3 regions of the Paenibacillus sp. 2TAB26 genome follow, and region 2 is predicted to be linked to each of the others. Evidence: riboswitches for the same ligand, from Rfam matches in the RefSeq annotation. Region 2 holds a riboswitch; each other region holds the start of a gene.

Region 1 (6,031 bases), on a different contig from region 2:
GTCTGGTATGCGCTACTATTATGATTCTAAGAAGCAACCAGAAGTACTGGATGCGAATGGACAGCTTGTAACTGCGGGTAAGCGTATAGCAAAGGTAGAAATTAAGAATGCTGACGGCAGCTACAGTGCAATTGATTTGAATGCTTATTATTTTGTAGCAACAAATTCCTTTATGGCTAATGGTGGTGACTTCTACCGCTCCATGAAACAAGCGAAGGATGATGGTCGTCAGTACGAGATGAACATTGTTGATTATGAGGTGTTTATCGAATATCTAACGAAAATTGGCACTATTAATATGGGATTGGAAGGCCGTATTACAGATCTAAAAGGCGAACCGCTTCCAGGTGAGAACGATCCATTCAAGCTAACGATTATGCATGTTAACGACACGCATGCTCACCTTGATTCGATTGCAAAACGATTTACAGCGATTAAAGAAATTCGTGCAGAAGTAAAAGATTCTATCTTACTAGATGCAGGGGATGTGTTCTCAGGAACGCTGTTCTTTAACAAATATCTTGGTCAAGCGGACTTGGAGTTTATGAATAAGATTGGTTATGACGCGATGGTATTCGGAAACCACGAATTCGATAAAGGTCCATCCGTACTTGCTGATTTTATCAAAAAAGCGGAGTTCCCGTTTGTAAGCTCGAATATTGACTTCAGCAAGGAACCTGCAATGAACGGACTTGTGTCTGAGCAGGCAATCGGTAAACCAGCTGCGAAAGGTAAAATTTATGACGCAATTATATTGGATGAAGGCGGGCAAAAGATCGGCGTATTCGGCTTAACAACGGAAGACACAAAATTCCTTGCTTCGCCAGGAGATAATATTGTGTTCGAGGATTATATCAAGAAAGCTGAAGAAACGGTTAAAATGCTCCAAAAAGAAGGCATCAACAAGATTGTGGCATTGACGCATCTAGGAAATGAATTTGATAAAGTATTGGCTGAGAAGGTTACGGGCATCGACGTAATCGTCGGTGGACATAGCCACACGAAGGTTGACGCACCGCTTGTATATCATGCTGCGGGAGAACCGACACTCGTTGTACAGGCAGAACAATATGGAAATTATTTGGGCCGCTTGGACCTCGAATTCAATAACAAAGGGATATTGACCGCATGGAATGGCAAGCTGCTTACAGTTAGCGGCTATGCAGCGGACCCGGAAGCTGTTGAAATGTTGAAGCCATACAGTGCGGGTGTTGCCGATATTCAGAAGCAAGTCATCGGCAAAACAAATGTGTTCCTAGATGGTGATCGTAATTCTGTAAGGTCAAAAGAAACCAACTTAGGAAACTTGATCACAGACGGTATGGTCTCCAAAGTAAAAAGCTTCGTAAACAGCAACGAGGCATTAAAGCAATTGGATGTAAAAGGTTATGTTGGCATTCAGAATGGCGGAGGTATTCGCGAATCAATTAAGAAAACCGCTGTAGGTAAAGTAGATGGAGACATCATGATGGGCGAATTGCTTACGGTGATGCCTTTCGGAAACAACCTTACGGCGCTTCGTATGACAGGCCAAGAAATTATTGCTGCGCTTGAGAACGGTGTAAGTGGAATCAAAACCGGAGAAGGCCGCTTCCCGCAAGTATCGGGCATGCGCTTCTACTACGATTCTAATAAGAACCCTGAAATATTGGATGCAGACGGAAAGCTTAAGCAGTCTGGCGAACGCATTACGAAGGTTGAAATCAAAAACGCAGACGGCAGCTACAGTGCAATTGATTTGAATGCTTATTATTTTGTAGCAACAAACTCATTTATGGCTAATGGCGGTGATTTCTATCGCTCGATGAAGCAAGCCAAAGATGCTGGACGTCAGCACGAAATGAACATTGTTGACTACGAGGTATTCTTGGAGTATATCAATCAATTAGGTACGATTAATGCAACGACAGAAGGACGAATTGTTGATGTGAATGTTGTAGTTCCAACACCTACTCCAACACCAACAACACCGCCGGTGACAACACCGACGCCGACACCAACGCCAACACCGACGACACCGCCGGTGACGACACCAACGCCAACACCATCCATCACATTTAGTGATGTACGCGGCCACTGGGCTGCAGATGCTATTGCGAAGGCAGTGGAAATTGGGTTTGTTAATGGGTATGGAGACGGCACGTTCCACCCTGGAGACACCGCAACAAGAGCACAATTTATTACAATGGTTGGCAGAGCGCTGAAGCTTGAATCGTCGACAAGCAAGCTGGACTTTGCAGATGCGGACCAAGTTCCTGCATGGGCACGCTCCTTCTTTGCACAGCTTATCGAGGATAAGGTCATTGCAGGCTACGAGGATAATACGCTTCGACCATCAAGTGAATTAACAAGAACGGAAATGACCGTAATTCTTGTTCGCGCACTAGGCATTAAAGTGGATCCGAAGGCGAAGCCGACGTTTGCTGATTTGAGTGACATTCCTGTATGGGCACGTCCTTATATCGCTGCGGCACAAGCCGAAGGACTAGTAGCAGGCATGGGCGGCAATAAATTTGCACCTAAGAAAAATGCAACAAGAGCAGATGTGGTTACACTGATTTTGTCCGCACTAGAGTATGAAGGAAGAAACGGAATTTAATTAAGCAAAAGCGTCCTATTCCACTTGATAAGAGTGGGGTGGGACGTTTTTTTTAGTAAGATTTGTTGTTTTCATACAAAGAAGGCGACACTTCATTTGAAACCTATGTTAAATTAGAGGGAGTAGATACCGTTTGCATTTCTAGACATAAATAGAAAGAGTGAAACTTGGATGGCTGATGATCGACTGGATGATAAGCTTAGCAAAATGATTGATGTAGCAAGGCTGTATTATGAACTGGATTATAATCAGGAAGAAATCGCTCAGAAGCTGGGGGTATCGCGCCCTACGATATCAAGATTTTTACAGCAGGCTAAGGATGAGGGGTACGTTCAAATAAAAATCGTACACCCGAACGAAAACAATTTTGTTCTGGCGAATCGTTTGGAAGCGAAGTTTGGGCTGAAAAAAGCGGTTATCGTTTCTGTGCCGCAGTATGAGGACAGCATCGTAAAAAGGTATATTGGCGAAGCGGCAGCGAACTATTTATACGATACGGTAAAAGATGGCGATATCATTGCGACAACGTGGGGAACGACGCTCTTTCAAATGGCTTCTCAGCTTAAGGATAAGCCGGTTCGCGACGTTAAGGTCGTGCAGCTCAACGGCGGGGTTAGCCATTCGGAAACCAATACATACGCTTATGAAATTGTTCATTTATTCGGCAAGGCTTTTCATACGATACCTTACTTTATTCCGCTGCCGGCGCTTGTTGACCATGAGGTTGTGAAGCGGACGATTGAATCGGATCGCCATATCCGCAATATTTTGGAGCTAGGGAAGCTTTCTAATATTGCCGTTGTAACCGTGGGAGCCCCTACGGATGATTCTGTATTAATTAGAGCCAATTATTTCACAGATTCCGATCTGGAAATTATTCGCGAGAAGGCAGCTGGCGATATATGCTCACGCTATATCGATATTACAGGAAATATTTGTTCAACACTCATGAACCAGCGCACGATTGGAATCAGTCTCGATGAACTGAAACGCAAGGACCAGTCGATACTTGTGGCAGGCGGAGCGAAGAAGGTAGATGGCATTTATGGCGCGCTGCGCGGCGGCTACACGAATGTACTCATTACCGATCAGTTTACAGCGAGGTATTTATTAGAACGGGATGTGTAGACATCCTATAGAACGAACGAGGGGATCTTAGCTGCAAAGCAGCAAATAAGATCCCCTCGTTTTTCTTCCTATATCTCTTAATGAAGTGCAAATCGCTCAGCGGAGTCAACCGTATGCTTCAGAAGCGTGGCGATCGTAACAGGACCTACGCCTGCTGGCACAGGGGTGATCGCACTTGCTTTTGCTAGACATGCCTCGTAGTCAACGTCCCCAATATTCCCTTTATTGTACCCTGCATCAAGCACTACAGCGCCATCGCGAATCCATTCCCCTTGAATAAAGCTTGGTTTGCCGACTGCAGCAACGACGATATCGGCAAGGCGCAATAGCTCCGCTAAATTTTCTGTTTTGGAATGACAGGTTGTTACGGTTGCATTGCGGTTCAGCAGCATCTGAGAAACGGGTTTGCCTAGAATCGGGCTTCGTCCAACGACGACGGCATGTTTGCCTTCAACCTTGATTTCATAGTAATCAAGAATAGCCATAATAGCAGCAGGGGTACATGACGGATACTGGGCATAACCAAATGCATTTTGAGCAAAACCTAACGCGGTTACACCATCAACATCCTTATGGATACTAATCGCTTCAAAGGCAGCACGCTCATCAATTTGATGCGGTACAGGGTGCTGCAAGAGGATGCCGTGAATAAGCGGGTCTGCATTAAGCTGCAAAATAACATCAATTAAATCATCTGTGGATATGTTTTTGTTCAAATGAATACGTTTGGAATCAATGCCAAGCCGCTTGCATGCATTTCCCTTCATTCGAACGTAGGTTTCAGAGGCAGGGTCATCGCCTACTAGTATTGTCGCTAAGCATGGAATGATTCCCCGCGTGCTAAGAGTCTCAACCCTTGCTTTCAGCTGCTCTTTAATAGCATCGGCCACAATGGCTCCATCCAAAATCAGTTTTTCCGTCATCTTCTACCTCAGCCCCTTATAAATAAATGTTAAAAAAACATAAAAAGGCAAGGGGTATGTCCCCTTACCTTTGCCCAGGCGTACGGCTAATGATCTGTGCGCTTCCTCATGGTTGCCCATGTTCCGCCAGTTACGCACAGCTTTTTATTGGTATTTTGATTTTAACAGGTGGAAAGTTCAAAAGCGAGTCATTAACGTAATTTTATGATTATTTAGGTGTAGAAACGAGAGGATGGATGCTATAATTACTTTACCAAGAGGGAGCGGGTCGCGCTGCCCTCTTTATTGCAGTTTGCGCAAAATGATGGGAGATAGAGGTGGTAAGTTGTTAAAGCTCACAAGATTTTTGAGGAAATATTGGCTGAGCGCTGTGCTGGCACCGTTGTTTATGCTGCTAGAGGTGTTCATGGATTTGCTGCAGCCGCGGTTCATGGTGAGCATTGTGAATGAGGGCGTTATAGCAGGTGATCTCACAGCAATCGCGAACACCGCGCCCAAAATGCTGATCGCCGCATTAATCGGACTAATAGCAGGTGTCGGCTGTACGGTGTTCTCGACGATAGCGTCGCAAAACTTTGGAGCTGATCTGAGGCAGGAGCTGTTTCAAAAAATCCAGTCGCTYTCGCTTCGATCGCTTGACCGTTTTGGTTCAGGCTCTATCGTGACGAGACTGACGGGCGATGTCACACAAATTCAGAACTTAGTATTGCTGCTGCTCCGCGTATTTGCACGAAATTCATTTATTATTATCGGCAGTCTGGTCATGGCTTTTGTAATAAGCCCGCGCCTGTCTATTATTTTGCTCGCAATGATACCCTTATTAGCTCTCTTCCTCATCATTACAACTCGGATTACCGTTCCTCTGTTTTCAATGATGCAGCACCGGCTTGATCAAGTGAATACCGTGATGCAAGAAAACTTGTCTGGTATCCGCGTTGTGAAAGCATTTGTAAGGTCCGATTACGAGGAAGAACGTTTTAATGAAACGAACTCAAATCTACTGCATGCCAGTCTAAAAGCAGCTAAGATCGTTGCGCTTAATACGCCGCTTGTGTCGATCATTCTTAATTTTAGTATTGTAGCTGCATTATGGTATGGCGGAATGCTCTCTGAGCACGGGGCGCTGTCGGTGGGCAGTCTCGCCGCCTTTTTAACTTATATTACACAGCTTCTCTTTTCTACTCTAGGACTTGGAAATCAATTGATTGCAATCTCTCGGGCCAAGGCTTCTGCTGACCGCATTAACGAGATATTGGAGGTTCCGGCAGATAAATGGACAGCTGAACGAAAAGCTAACGAGCAGTCCAAAAAAATTCAAGCTGGCAGAATAACTTTTGACCATGTGAGCTTCTGCTACGAAGGCTCGGAGAAAAACATACTT
Region 2 (6,031 bases):
TCAGCAATAACCTTCATTGCGTTCTCTTCCATGCCGCGAGCTGTCGCTGCAGGTGTACCAATACGAATACCGGATGTTACAAACGGGCTTGTTGGATCAAACGGAATGGCATTTTTGTTTACCGTAATGCCTACTTCATCAAGCACATGTTCTGCTACTTTTCCTGTAATGTTCAGATTACGTGTGTCGAGCAGCATCAAGTGATTGTCTGTTCCGCCAGATACGATATTAAAGCCTTTTGCAACAAGCTCTTCCGAAAGAACTTTAGCGTTCTTAACAACTTGGGTTGCGTATTGCTTGAATTCAGGTTGAAGCGCCTCGCCGAAAGCTACTGCTTTAGCAGCGATAATATGCATCAAAGGACCGCCTTGCGAGCCTGGGAAAACTGCTTTATCAATCGCAGCAGCCCAAGGTTGACGACAAAGGATCATACCGCCGCGAGGTCCGCGAAGGGTTTTGTGTGTTGTAGTTGTTACAAAATGCGCATGAGGCACTGGGCTCGGGTGAAGGCCTGCAGCAACCAAACCAGCGATGTGAGCCATATCAACCATAAACAATGCGCCTACATCATTAGCAATTTTGCCAAGCTTCTCGAAATCGATTGTGCGCGGATATGCACTAGCGCCTGCAACGATCAAACGAGGACGGTGCTTGAAAGCAAGCTTGCGAACTTCTTCATAATCAATAGTGAAGGAATCTTCTTGTACACCATATGCAACAAAGTTATAAAGCAATCCAGATGCATTAACAGGGCTGCCGTGTGTCAAATGTCCGCCATGTGCTAGATTCATACCAAGCACAGTGTCGCCAGGCTGCAAAGCTGCAAGGTAAACAGCCATGTTCGCTTGTGCGCCGGAGTGTGGTTGCACGTTCGCGTGCTCAGCGCCAAAAAGCTCTTTTGCACGGTTGCGGGCAATATCCTCAACGATGTCAACATGCTCACAACCGCCATAGAAACGTTTGCTTGGGTAACCTTCTGCATATTTGTTCGTCAAAACGCTTCCCATAGCTTCCAATACCGCTTCGCTAACGATGTTCTCGGATGCGATTAGCTCGATATTGTCACGTTGACGAGTAAGTTCTAGTCCTAGAGCTTTCAATACTTCTGGGTCTTGTTTGCGCAAATTTTCCATGATTAAATTCCTCCTCAAATTAGATACACTTTATCAAGCAAAAACGTCTTCGGTGTCCTTTAGACGCTGAAAATCAAAATATTATAGCTATTAATCAACTATTCGCAAGTTCCAGCAGATTGCTCCGCCGTTAGATTCTCGCTAAGCTCGTATACTGCTCGGGAGCCGCCTATTAACTTTGGCCTAGTGATAGCCATCGTGACATGAGCTCCGCCAATTTCACGAATCGTCGGACGAACGGGAACAGCCACCCGCTTCAAATGCATACCGATAAACGTATCACCAATATCGATGCCCGCATGCGCCTGCACCGTTTCCACCAAACAAGGTTCCTTCAGCTGGCGATAGGCATAAGCTGCCATGGATCCGCCCGCTTTAGGCACTGGCACTGCACCTACAATATCAAGCCCCAATCGTTCTGCGGAAGCTTGATCGATGACAAGCGCGCGATTCAGATGCTCACAGCATTGATAAACGGGAATAAAGCCAACTTCGCTGCGAACCGCTTCAACGCCTGCGTAAATTTGTGCAGCCGTTTCAATGGTGCCCGAAGTCCCGATGCGATGACCAAGAACCTCACTAGTACTTACACCGATTACTAGCAGCTGACTCATACCAAGCTTGCCTGCCGCTGCCAGTTCCCGAACAATTTGCTTAACCTGTTCTGCAATGCTTCCTAGCTGTACGTTTTCGTCTACGTTCATTGCGAATGCCCCCTAATTAGGACTGGCTGCTGTACTGTTCTTCAATTTGTTTCACTTTACTAACACGACCGACATGACGTTCTCCATTTGAGAACGGCGTTTCAAGCCATATGCGAATAATTTCGAGTGCCACTCCAGGACCGATCACTCGTTCCCCAAGCGCCAAAACATTAGTATCATTATGCTCCCGAGTTGCTTTGGCTGAGAACATATCATTCACAAGCGCACAGCGGATGCCGCGTACTTTATTAGCCGCAATCGACATGCCGATACCTGTTCCACAAATGAGTATACCTCGCTCTGCTTTGCCGCTCGTAACAAGGTCGCATACGGGCAATGCATAGTCCGGATAATCGACGGATTGGTCACAGTTGCAACCAAGATCTTCAATTTCATGACCAAGCGATTGAAGAAACGGTACAACTTCATCCTTCAAACGATAACCTGCATGGTCAGCACCAATAGCAATTTTCAACGCAAAAGACCTCCTTAGAAATGAAACATCACAGTGCTAGTATACCTATTTTTGCCCAAAAAGACGAAAAAAGAGCAAGACATGCTTATTAGCATGCTGCTCTTTGCCCAGGCGACCGGCCGTATATTCCGATGCTCCACCGTGGTTACCCACTTCCGTCGCCAGTTACATCGGAAACCGTATATTGTCATTTTATTATATCTTATACAGCTACAAAAATCAATCGAATGGGAGTAAAAATGACTTCTGCAACCCTGAATACTTATCTTTTGGCAAGCTTGTCCAGCAGCTTGACGAGCGCGTCCTCAATTTCGTTAGCACTGCTGCTGTATATAGCAAGCGAGCCTCCGAAAGGATCAACGATGTCAAAGCTCGGTATGCGACGCTCCAGCTCAAGCAATCGTCTTCTCTCGCCGGTCGTCAGCTGTTGGCCAAGCGCCTGCTTCATATGAAGCTCTGTATAAAGCTGCTCCAGCTCCTCAATATCCGCGAGCACTTGTGCGTCTTGATTTGCATATTCCTTTAACGTATAGATTTTGTCAACCGCTTCGGGATGCCATTGCAGCAAACCACGCTTATGATTGACCGTCATTGTCAAAATAATATCAGCCCAACCAACCGCCTCGCTCGTCAGCGCCAGCGACGTGCTCTTGTGCTCGATGTCCCGCTGCCTAAGAGTCTCCACAGCATGAGCCGACACGGGCAGTCCGTCAATTGTAGATATGCCTGCGGAGCGAACGGCTACGGTGATCCCTCTTAGAGCAGCCATTCGGCGAAGCATAGCCTCTGCCATCGGTGAGCGGCATGTATTGCCTGTACATACAAATAAAATACGTTTCACACTGCCAACTCCTTTTTGCACGTTATTCCAAGCTGTTCAACGATTAAGCGAAAACACCTGCAGCGTTCCTTAGATGCTAAAGCAGCTTTGACTTGAAATTTAAAATAAGACTGCAATATTGTTCTGCTTTCTTACTTATATTCTAAAAGATAAACAAGATGCCGAACACGAACAAAATTCCTCCGCCTATGGCCTCGCCATATTCGCCAAGTTGACCGCTGACTTTACGCCCCAGCATTAAACCACATATCGACATCAGCCCGCCGAGCAGACCGATAAGTAAAACCGTCATCAACATGTTTGCAGCGAACATCCCAAGCGTAATGCCTACTGAGAACGAGTCGATACTGACGCTAAGCGAAAGCACGAGCAAGCCCCAAAAAGATTTATGGTCAAAAGATTGAACCGCCTCGCCGCGCAGCGAGCTATAAATCATATGTCCGCCGAGCAGCACTAGCAAAATGCCTGCCGCAGTCGTGGCTACATCTCCAAGCAAGGAGCCCACGTATTGACCTGTAAAAATACCTGCCAGCGGCATGATCATATGAAACAACGCAATTACAATGCCAAGCTTCAAAACATCTCGCAGCCTTATGCCTTTGAGCCCTATTCCGAGTCCCAGAGAAAATGCGTCTAGACTGAGTGCCACCGCAATAATAAGCAGCGTCAAAAACTGTCCAGCTTGTAATTGTGCTTCAATCACAGCCTATCTCCCCCATGTCCGCTTGTAGTCTTTACCAAACATATGCGGACATGAGGACAAACATACTAGTGCGGTTTCAAGCTAATTTTGTTTCAAAAATGATCGTTCCCCTTACAGTGCTTTCTATACACGAATAATTCGGTTTCCAGCCGCTTTGGCCAACCGATTCATAAGCGCTGCGCCGATCCCATGCTCCGTGCAGGCCTCTGCCCAAATACGCTGAGCGCCTGCCCCGTCAAAATCACGCAATGCGGCATAAAGCTGGTGTGCTGCTGTGCCAAGCTCCGCCTCGCTTCCTAATGAGAAAACATGATCTGCATCGTAGCGATTCAATCTCTCTTCGAAAGCAAGTACGCCAGTTACCTCGCCGCGCTTCTTTGCAGCTTCTACTTGATCTTGAATGTAAGCTGCGACAGCTTCAAAATGGCCTTGCACAAGCTCAAGCTCCCCTTGTGGCGCATAATGAGTATATTTCATGCCTGGTGATCGCGGAGCCGACTCCGGTTCTTCTATCGAGGCACTATCAATCAACGCATGGGGTGCCGCTTCTTGAAGCGCTTCGCGCGTAATGCCGCCTGGCCGTAAAATACGAATGCCATGCTCGCCAGCAAGCTCAATTACAGTAGATTCCAGGCCGACGCCTGTTGCACCGTCATCAACAAGACCATCGATTCGCCCATCCAAATCCTCCAGCACATGCTCAGCAAGTGTTGGGCTTGGCCTTCCAGAACGATTGGCACTTGGTGCAGCAATTGGACAATCTGCGATCTCAAGCAGCGCAAGCGCTGTTCTATGATCCGGTATTCGAATACCAACGGTAGACAGTCCAGCCGTTACGAGCGGCGATAACGCATCCTCACGAACGGGCAGTACAATGGTAAGTGGCCCTGGCCAAAACTGTTCCATCAACGATGAAGCCAGCTCCGAATACGGCAGCACCAGCTCATCTAACTGCTTGCGACCCGCAATATGCACAATGAGAGGGTTGTCCGATGGACGTCCCTTTGCGGTGAATATCCGCTCAACCGCCGCCGAGCTGCGAGCATCCGCGCCAAGCCCATAAACCGTCTCCGTAGGGAAAGCAATAATACCGCCTTCTCTTAATTGGCTGGCAGCTTCCGATAATTGTTCGCGCAGCTGAGAATCATGAGCCTGCTTTACGCGCCATACATTTGTTTTAGTCATCTCTATCCTTCAATCCTTGCTCTTAATTGAAATTGTTCATTCATTCGTTATTATAGCATAAGCACCCGCAAACAAGCAGAAACGACAACTGCACCTTTACATTCAAAGGTGCAGCTGTCGTTTCTTATGAAAACAGTGATTTAATCCAATTGATAAAAGATTCGATCATTTCCCAAATAAAAAATTTTGCTTCCGGCGCTTCGCCTTGGGAAGGAGTATCTGCTGGAGCTGCTGCTAAGGAAGCTGTCTTAGCCGCTGCACTATTCGGTTTCACAACTGATGCTTGCTCTGTCTCTGTTCCAGCTGCTGCTGATGCTTCACCGCTTACAGCATCGATAAAACATAACGGCGGGAACAATACACACCACCAATTTTGTCCGCCGCCTTCGCCAAGTGTAATACGAAGGGCTTCATAGTCGCCAGCAGGGTAAACTTGATTGCCGTACATTTTTGTCGGGAACGGTACCATTCCAAGCTCTGCGGATGAGCCATATTCAAAGCCGCGGCTCTTGAGCACTTCTGCTGTAATGCGTTCAATTTCAGGCATATTGGCGAGAATCGTCTGACGTGCTTCCTCAATCGTCTGAGGTCCCGTCACCCAGCTATTCATCGCTTTAACGATTTCATCCCGGACAAGACGTTTCACGACTTGATCAGCAGGATTATCGGAATTGGCTAAAATACGAAGGCGAATGGCTTCCTGCGGAATTTCTCCGCCTGCAACCGCAGCATCCATTTGCTGAGCTTCCCAGCTCATAATTAAAATGATAAGTGCAAAAATTATAAAACCATATGATTTGCGATAAACAAATTTATTAGCCTTACCCGAATTAGAATGAGCGGATTTAGAAATATTGGAATAGGAATGAATAGAATAATGGCTGGACATATAACACAAGCTCCTCTCGTCGCACCCGTCAGTGCGTCTGCTTGCGTTCCGGAACGTATCTATCCGTCATTATGTCCGTTAAGCTTAATATATAAACCTAT
Region 3 (6,031 bases), on a different contig from region 2:
AAAAGTCAGGTCCTTGGCATCCCATGTTAAATATATTTTTTTTCTCATCTGATTCAATTAGTGCGCATTCGCCAAGCCGCTCGAATACAAGTTGTCCAAAAATGAAGTGAGCCCATACGTTAGGCATAGAAGAGGACCTCCATTCCTATCAATATTCTACAGATTTCGTTTTAAAATATAGTTCTAAAGATACATATATTTTATTTATAGTATACTTGTCCTAGTGAATTAAGTATAATATAAATTAAACAAGACAAAGCGCGAATTTTGTCGAAAAGGAGCGTATCTTCATTATGAAGGCAGAGTACATTAACCCGTTTCTTGAATCTGCAAAAATCGTGATTGAGCAAGTCGTTCAAATACGTCCAGCGACTGGAGAACTAGGTCTCAAGGATATCAAGTTTGTAGAGAACTATATTTGGATTCAAATTGGGCTCAACGGACAGATGAACGGTGACATTGTATTCGGGCTTAGCGAAGAGGTAGCTATGAAAATGGTTTCTGCGATGATGGGCGGATACGTAATTTCTGAAATCGACGAAATCGTGAAGAGTGCTATTTCTGAGCTTGGCAATATGATTAGCGGAAATGCGAGTACGATGCTGTTTAATCAAGGGGTGAGAGTAGATATTACACCGCCGAAGGTTATCCAGTCTGCTCAATCAGCTGGCTTCACCGCACAAAAAGCGTTGACGATTCCACTGATAATGGAAGGCATTGGAGAACTCGACATCCAAGTTTTAATCGCATCTTAGCATAGAAATGGCTCCTTAGGGAGCTTTTTTTGCGTCTGCAATACCAATCAAGTAAAATTGTAAATGGGTGATGATGGATGTTAAGAGGCAAAGTGATTTTCATCTCCGGTGCATCAAGCGGAATCGGAGCGTTAATGGCTAAAATGCTGGCTGAGCGGGGGGCGATCCCAGTTTTGACTGGACGCAACATCTCGAAGCTAAAGGAGATTTCCGCTGCAATAAAGGGGAAAAGCTCGTTCTATCAGATGGACGTGACCGATAATGAACAGGTGAAGCGAACAGTAGAAGCTGTCATTGCGGAATATGGTAAAATAGATGTATTGCTGAACAACGCTGGCTACGGCAAATTCGAGAATTTTATGAGCATGAATGTGGAAAGCTTTGAGCAAATGATGGACACGAACTACCTAGGCATCGTACGCTGCACGAAGGCAGTTGTTCCTCATATGGTGAAGCAAGGAAGCGGACATATTGTAAACATAGCATCTTTAGCAGGCAAAATAGGCACTGCCAAATCAACCAGCTACACAGCCACAAAGCATGCTGTGCTTGGCTTTACTAATGCACTTCGCATGGAGCTTCGGGAGCAGGGAATTCAGGTATCTGCGGTTAATCCAGGTCCAATAGATACGCCTTTTTTCTCGCTGGCTGATCCTTCCGGCTCTTACGTTAAAAATGTCAATTGGTTTATGATGAAGCCAGAATATGTAGTCAAAAAAATCATTCGTTTAATCGAGCGGAGAAAAGCCGAGCTTGACCTGCCGAAAACCGCAGCTTTTGGTATTAAACTATATCAATTGCTGCCGCGAACCATTGATCGGCTATTCGGCGGTATGTTAAATCGAAAATAAAGGTTTAAATGAGAGAGGATTAAAAATGAGTAAGCACACATGGTATGAAATAGGAATTAATGAACTGCTGTCGGATAAGCTCACAGCAAATGGAATTATTGAACCAACGGATGTACAGGCAAATACGATTCCGATATTGCTTGGAGGCAGCGACGTTTCAGCGAGGTCGCAGACGGGCACAGGTAAAACGCTCGCGTATTTGTTGCCGCTTCTTCAGAAGCTGAATTCGCATTCAAGCGCGATTCAAGCGATTATTTTGGCTCCAACACAGGAGCTTGCGATGCAAATCGTTCGTGTAGCAGAAGTGTACGCGGAGCCGCTGAACATTCGCGTTCAGCAATTGATTGGCGGAGCAGCATTAAAGCGGCAGGTAGAGAAATTGAAGCTGCGCCCGCAGCTGGTTATTGGAACACCAGGGCGAATTCACGAATTGCTTAAGCTGCGCAAGCTCAAGCTGAATGATGTGAAAAATGTTGTAGTTGATGAAGCGGATCAAGTATTTCAGCTCGGCTCGACAAAAGAGGTCGAGATCATTTTGCATAGTGTCGGTAAAGAGCACCAAATTGCTTTTTTCTCCGCGACATATCCGGATCAAATGGCTCGTTTTGAAGGACGCTGGATGAAAAACCCAGAACGTATTCAGGTTACGCCGGAGCATACCGTATCACAAACGATCGATAATTATTTTATCGTTAGCGATAAGCGTGATAAAACCGATACGGCAAGAAGACTTGTTCGCTTGCTGAACCCGGCCTCTGCGCTGCTTTTCCTAAATGATACCGACAACATTTCCAACTGGGAATCGAAGCTAAGTTATGAAGGCTTTACTGTTGAGGCTTTGTATGGGGATGCGGATAAACAGCGCCGTGCAGCAACATTAACACGTTTTCGCGAGGGTCGCTGCCAATTGCTGCTAGCTACGGATGTTGCGGCTAGAGGCCTTGATATTGAAGGTCTGCCGCTCGTCATTCAGCTTGATCCTGCATCGGATGCGGATCATTATGTGCATCGAGCAGGACGAACGGGCCGTATGGGACGTCCTGGTACAGTCGTTTCCATTGTTACGCCGCAGGAGCTGTTTATTATGGAGAAATTCCGCAAGCAGCTGGGCATCGAATTGACAGAACGGACAATGTTCAGAGGAAAGCTTCTTAGCGAGGAAGAGCTGCGAGAAGCAACAAAACCGTTTGCGGCTCGCCATGAAGCGAAGCTTGCAGATCGCTCAGAAGCGTTGCAAACGAAGCGAGCTGCAGAGAATAAAAGTGCAGCTGCTGCTCCGAAACAAACGAAGCTTGTAGAGACGAAAGCAGTAACTGCTCCGCCGAAACCAAAGCCAGCAGCGAAGCCTGCTCCTAAGAAAGTGGAGCGAAAGCGCGAAGGCAAAAACAAAGGTGCTCCTAAGTGGTTGAAAGCTAAACGCGAGGCCGATAAGGAACAATCATAAAAATTTATTTTGAAAGCCACCCTCTTAAATCGATCTGCCTCTCCCGAAACGTATGGGCGAAGGTAAAAAATGCGGCAAAACCCGCAATCGAAAAAGGAGTGTGGCTTTCTTGATGAAACAAACCATGTGGAAAAAGACAGCAATTTCTTCGCTTGCGCTGCTAATGCTTGCAGGCGGTGCGACGTCAGCTTTTGCAGATGGCGGTAAAGGCAAAGGGCATGATGGCGATCGTAATGATGATAAAGGCCGTCATGAGGACAAGGATGACAAGTATGACAAGGACGATAAACATAAAGTAACATGGCAATTTCAAGATGAGGACGATCTGAAGTGGGCTATGGAATACATTATGCGGTTAGCGTCGAAGGGCGTATTTACTGGCTACGAGGATGGTACATTTAAGCCTAATCAGAAAATCAACCGTATTGAAACGTTGACTGCTGCTGTCAGATTGATGGGTCTTCGCTCACAAGCGGAATCAGCAGATAAAATGAAAACGGATTTGCAATTTAATGACGGGGATAAAATCGCAAAAAAATACCCTTGGGCTGTTGGTTACGTTGCAGTAGCGCTGGAGAACGATCTATTCTCTGAGACTGAATCGGAAGTGAAACCGGAAGCAAACGCGACAAGACTTTGGTCTACGATTCTTCTCGTAAAAGCGCTTAAACTGGAAGACGAAGCGAAGGCGCTCAATAATACGAAGCTTGACTTTAAGGATGCAAAAGAGATCCCTGCTGGATCTGTAGGTTATGTTGCTCTTGCTTTGAAGAAAGGTATTATTACCGGCTACAATGATAAGAATGGAAAAACGTTCCGTCCTAATCAACCAGTAACCCGTGCAGAGCTGGCAGCGCTTCTCGATCGCACAGATACGGAAATGCCTAATCATGATGCACAAGCCATTACTGGCAAGCTAAAAGCAGCTCCTGCTGATGGCAAGTTGACGGTTGTTAAAGGAGATAACACGGAGGTTTCACTAGCATTAGACTCGAATGCGTTTATTTTCCGAGATGATAAAAAATCGCCAGTGAGCTCACTCCGAGCAGGTGATGAGGTACTCGTTCGTACGTATCTTAATCGTATCGTATTTATTGAAGTAACGAAGTCGGCTCCTGTTAGTACAGCTTTCTCGGAGAACGGAATTATTAATACATTAACGTTCAACAATCAGGCGAAATTGACGACGGTTTCTCTCATTACTCGATATGAAAACTCACAGGCAGTTGTCACAACATTCAGCATTGATCCAAGTGTAGTCATCACAGGTGACTCCTCGCAGCTGAAGGCTGGTCAATATGTACAAGTAAAAGGCGACAATGGTACAGTTAAATCAATTGAAGTGAAATAAGGTTTATATAAGTGAAGGGCTGTCCTGAAAGTAGATTTTTCTACTTTTGGAACAGCCCTTTTTTCATTGCTCAACAATCAAAAATATAGCTTGCGAATCCAGCAGCGCTTAGTTTTCTGCATAATAAGCACGATACAGTTCGTTAGAAAATATACGCGTTAACTTTCATAGTTAGTCTGTAAAAGAGCTTGATTTCAATTGCGATATCGAACTATAATAAATGTAAATTTTAGGTAGGTGTAACTGGCGTAAACGTGGATGACCACGAGGGAGCACCTATTTCATATGTCGTGCGCCTGGGCAAAGTATTTGATCGATGATCAAATGCTTTTTTTATTTTCAGATAAAATAAAAAGGTTGAGGTGAGTATGTTGCAATCCTATGAAGATCAGTTATTTAATAATCCGTATCCTGGTAGAACAATAATCGTGGGGATGAGCCCGTCAGGAAAACACTTTGTTCAAGTGTATTGGATAATGGGCAGAAGCGTGAACAGTCGCAACCGAATCTTTGAGCATAATGATCAGTTTGTAAAAAATAGAGCATATGATGCGGCAAAAATGGAAGACCCTTCATTGATTATTTATGATCCGATAAAGAGTATAAATGGGATGCACATCATTTCCAATGGAGATCAGACTGAAACCATCTATGAAGCTTATGGCAAAAAAGAAACGTTTGAAGATGCATTAAAAAGCAGAAAGTTTGAACCGGATGCTCCCCATTATACACCGCGTATTTCCGGTATTATTGATACTGAATCAGCTGTATACAGCTTGTCCATTTTGAAAACAAGGCAAAACGATCCGTCATTTTGCATTCGTCATTTCTTTCATTACGATTCTTTTACAAAAGGAATAGGTCATTGCATTCACACTTATAAAGGTGAAGAAAATGGTATTTTGAGATCTCTTGAAGGTGAACCGCTGGAGGTTCCTTTATTTGATTCAATGGATGAAACGGCTCAATTTTACTGGAGCAGCATAAACGCAGATCATAAAATTTCATTGCTTGTGAAGTTTATTCATACCGATGATCGTAAGGTGGAATTTAAAATAATAAATAAAAATCAGACGTTTTAGTGTCTATATAATTAATTCCGACAAAAACGATGGGAAAAATTTAAATAATCGTTGACAGGGTCGTTTTTGAGGAATAATATAGGAATATATTCAAAGTGAGTTGAAAAACCATTTTGTAGGATGACAAAAGAAGATAATCTACTGGACCACCAGAGATTCAATAGGAGCGCAGTTCTGCGCCTTGTTGGGTCTCCTTTTTTTATCCAAAAAAACAAAAAAGCTCAAAGAGCGAAGCGAAAGGGATGTTTACAATCATGAAAAAACTAACACTAACATTAATTTCTGCAACAGTAGCCTTCTCAGCCCTAACCTATGTTGTCGTATCTGCCAAACAGGCGCAAGGTGCGCCTGCGGTGAAGGACAACGCTGCAATTGTTACCGAAGCAAAGGAAGAGAATCAATCCAAAATCATTACCGTTTCTGACACAGAGAAAAAATCAGAAGTAAACACAGCTGCAGCAGAAGGCGAAAAACAACCACAAACAAAAACGGCGGACACGATAGAGGCAAATAAACCTGAAGCAGAAAAAGCAGATGCGAAACAAGAA

Evidence for each region. A riboswitch is a leader RNA that binds a small molecule or an ion and turns the genes downstream of it on or off. The one in region 2 is predicted to bind ZMP and ZTP.
Region 1: another riboswitch for ZMP and ZTP. It lies ahead of AB4Z50_RS23355 (bifunctional 5,10-methylenetetrahydrofolate dehydrogenase/5,10-methenyltetrahydrofolate cyclohydrolase); the one in region 2 lies ahead of rpiB (ribose 5-phosphate isomerase B).
Region 3: another riboswitch for ZMP and ZTP. It lies ahead of AB4Z50_RS11350 (IMP cyclohydrolase); the one in region 2 lies ahead of rpiB (ribose 5-phosphate isomerase B).

What each region holds. Positions count from the first base shown of each region.
Region 1 is NZ_JBFRGC010000021.1:124,711-130,741, reverse strand. It holds gene AB4Z50_RS23365 (5'-nucleotidase C-terminal domain-containing protein) at 1-2,599, shown strand, start outside; gene AB4Z50_RS23360 (sugar-binding transcriptional regulator) at 2,771-3,727, shown strand; gene AB4Z50_RS23355 (bifunctional 5,10-methylenetetrahydrofolate dehydrogenase/5,10-methenyltetrahydrofolate cyclohydrolase) at 3,805-4,650, opposite strand; ZMP/ZTP riboswitch at 4,716-4,794, opposite strand; gene AB4Z50_RS23350 (ABC transporter ATP-binding protein) at 4,997-6,031, shown strand, end outside.
Region 2 is NZ_JBFRGC010000001.1:169,207-175,237, reverse strand. It holds gene glyA (serine hydroxymethyltransferase) at 1-1,133, opposite strand, end outside; gene AB4Z50_RS00770 (TIGR01440 family protein) at 1,232-1,837, opposite strand; gene rpiB (ribose 5-phosphate isomerase B) at 1,854-2,312, opposite strand; ZMP/ZTP riboswitch at 2,411-2,491, opposite strand; gene AB4Z50_RS00760 (low molecular weight protein arginine phosphatase) at 2,575-3,153, opposite strand; gene AB4Z50_RS00755 (manganese efflux pump MntP) at 3,296-3,856, opposite strand; gene AB4Z50_RS00750 (L-threonylcarbamoyladenylate synthase) at 3,980-5,041, opposite strand; gene spoIIR (stage II sporulation protein R) at 5,166-5,930, opposite strand.
Region 3 is NZ_JBFRGC010000009.1:11,579-17,609, reverse strand. It holds gene AB4Z50_RS11375 (zinc dependent phospholipase C family protein) at 1-127, opposite strand, end outside; gene AB4Z50_RS11370 (chemotaxis protein CheX) at 294-755, shown strand; gene AB4Z50_RS11365 (SDR family NAD(P)-dependent oxidoreductase) at 833-1,606, shown strand; gene AB4Z50_RS11360 (DEAD/DEAH box helicase) at 1,632-3,050, shown strand; gene AB4Z50_RS11355 (S-layer homology domain-containing protein) at 3,163-4,401, shown strand; ZMP/ZTP riboswitch at 4,631-4,710, shown strand; gene AB4Z50_RS11350 (IMP cyclohydrolase) at 4,770-5,483, shown strand; gene AB4Z50_RS11345 (hypothetical protein) at 5,738-6,031, shown strand, end outside.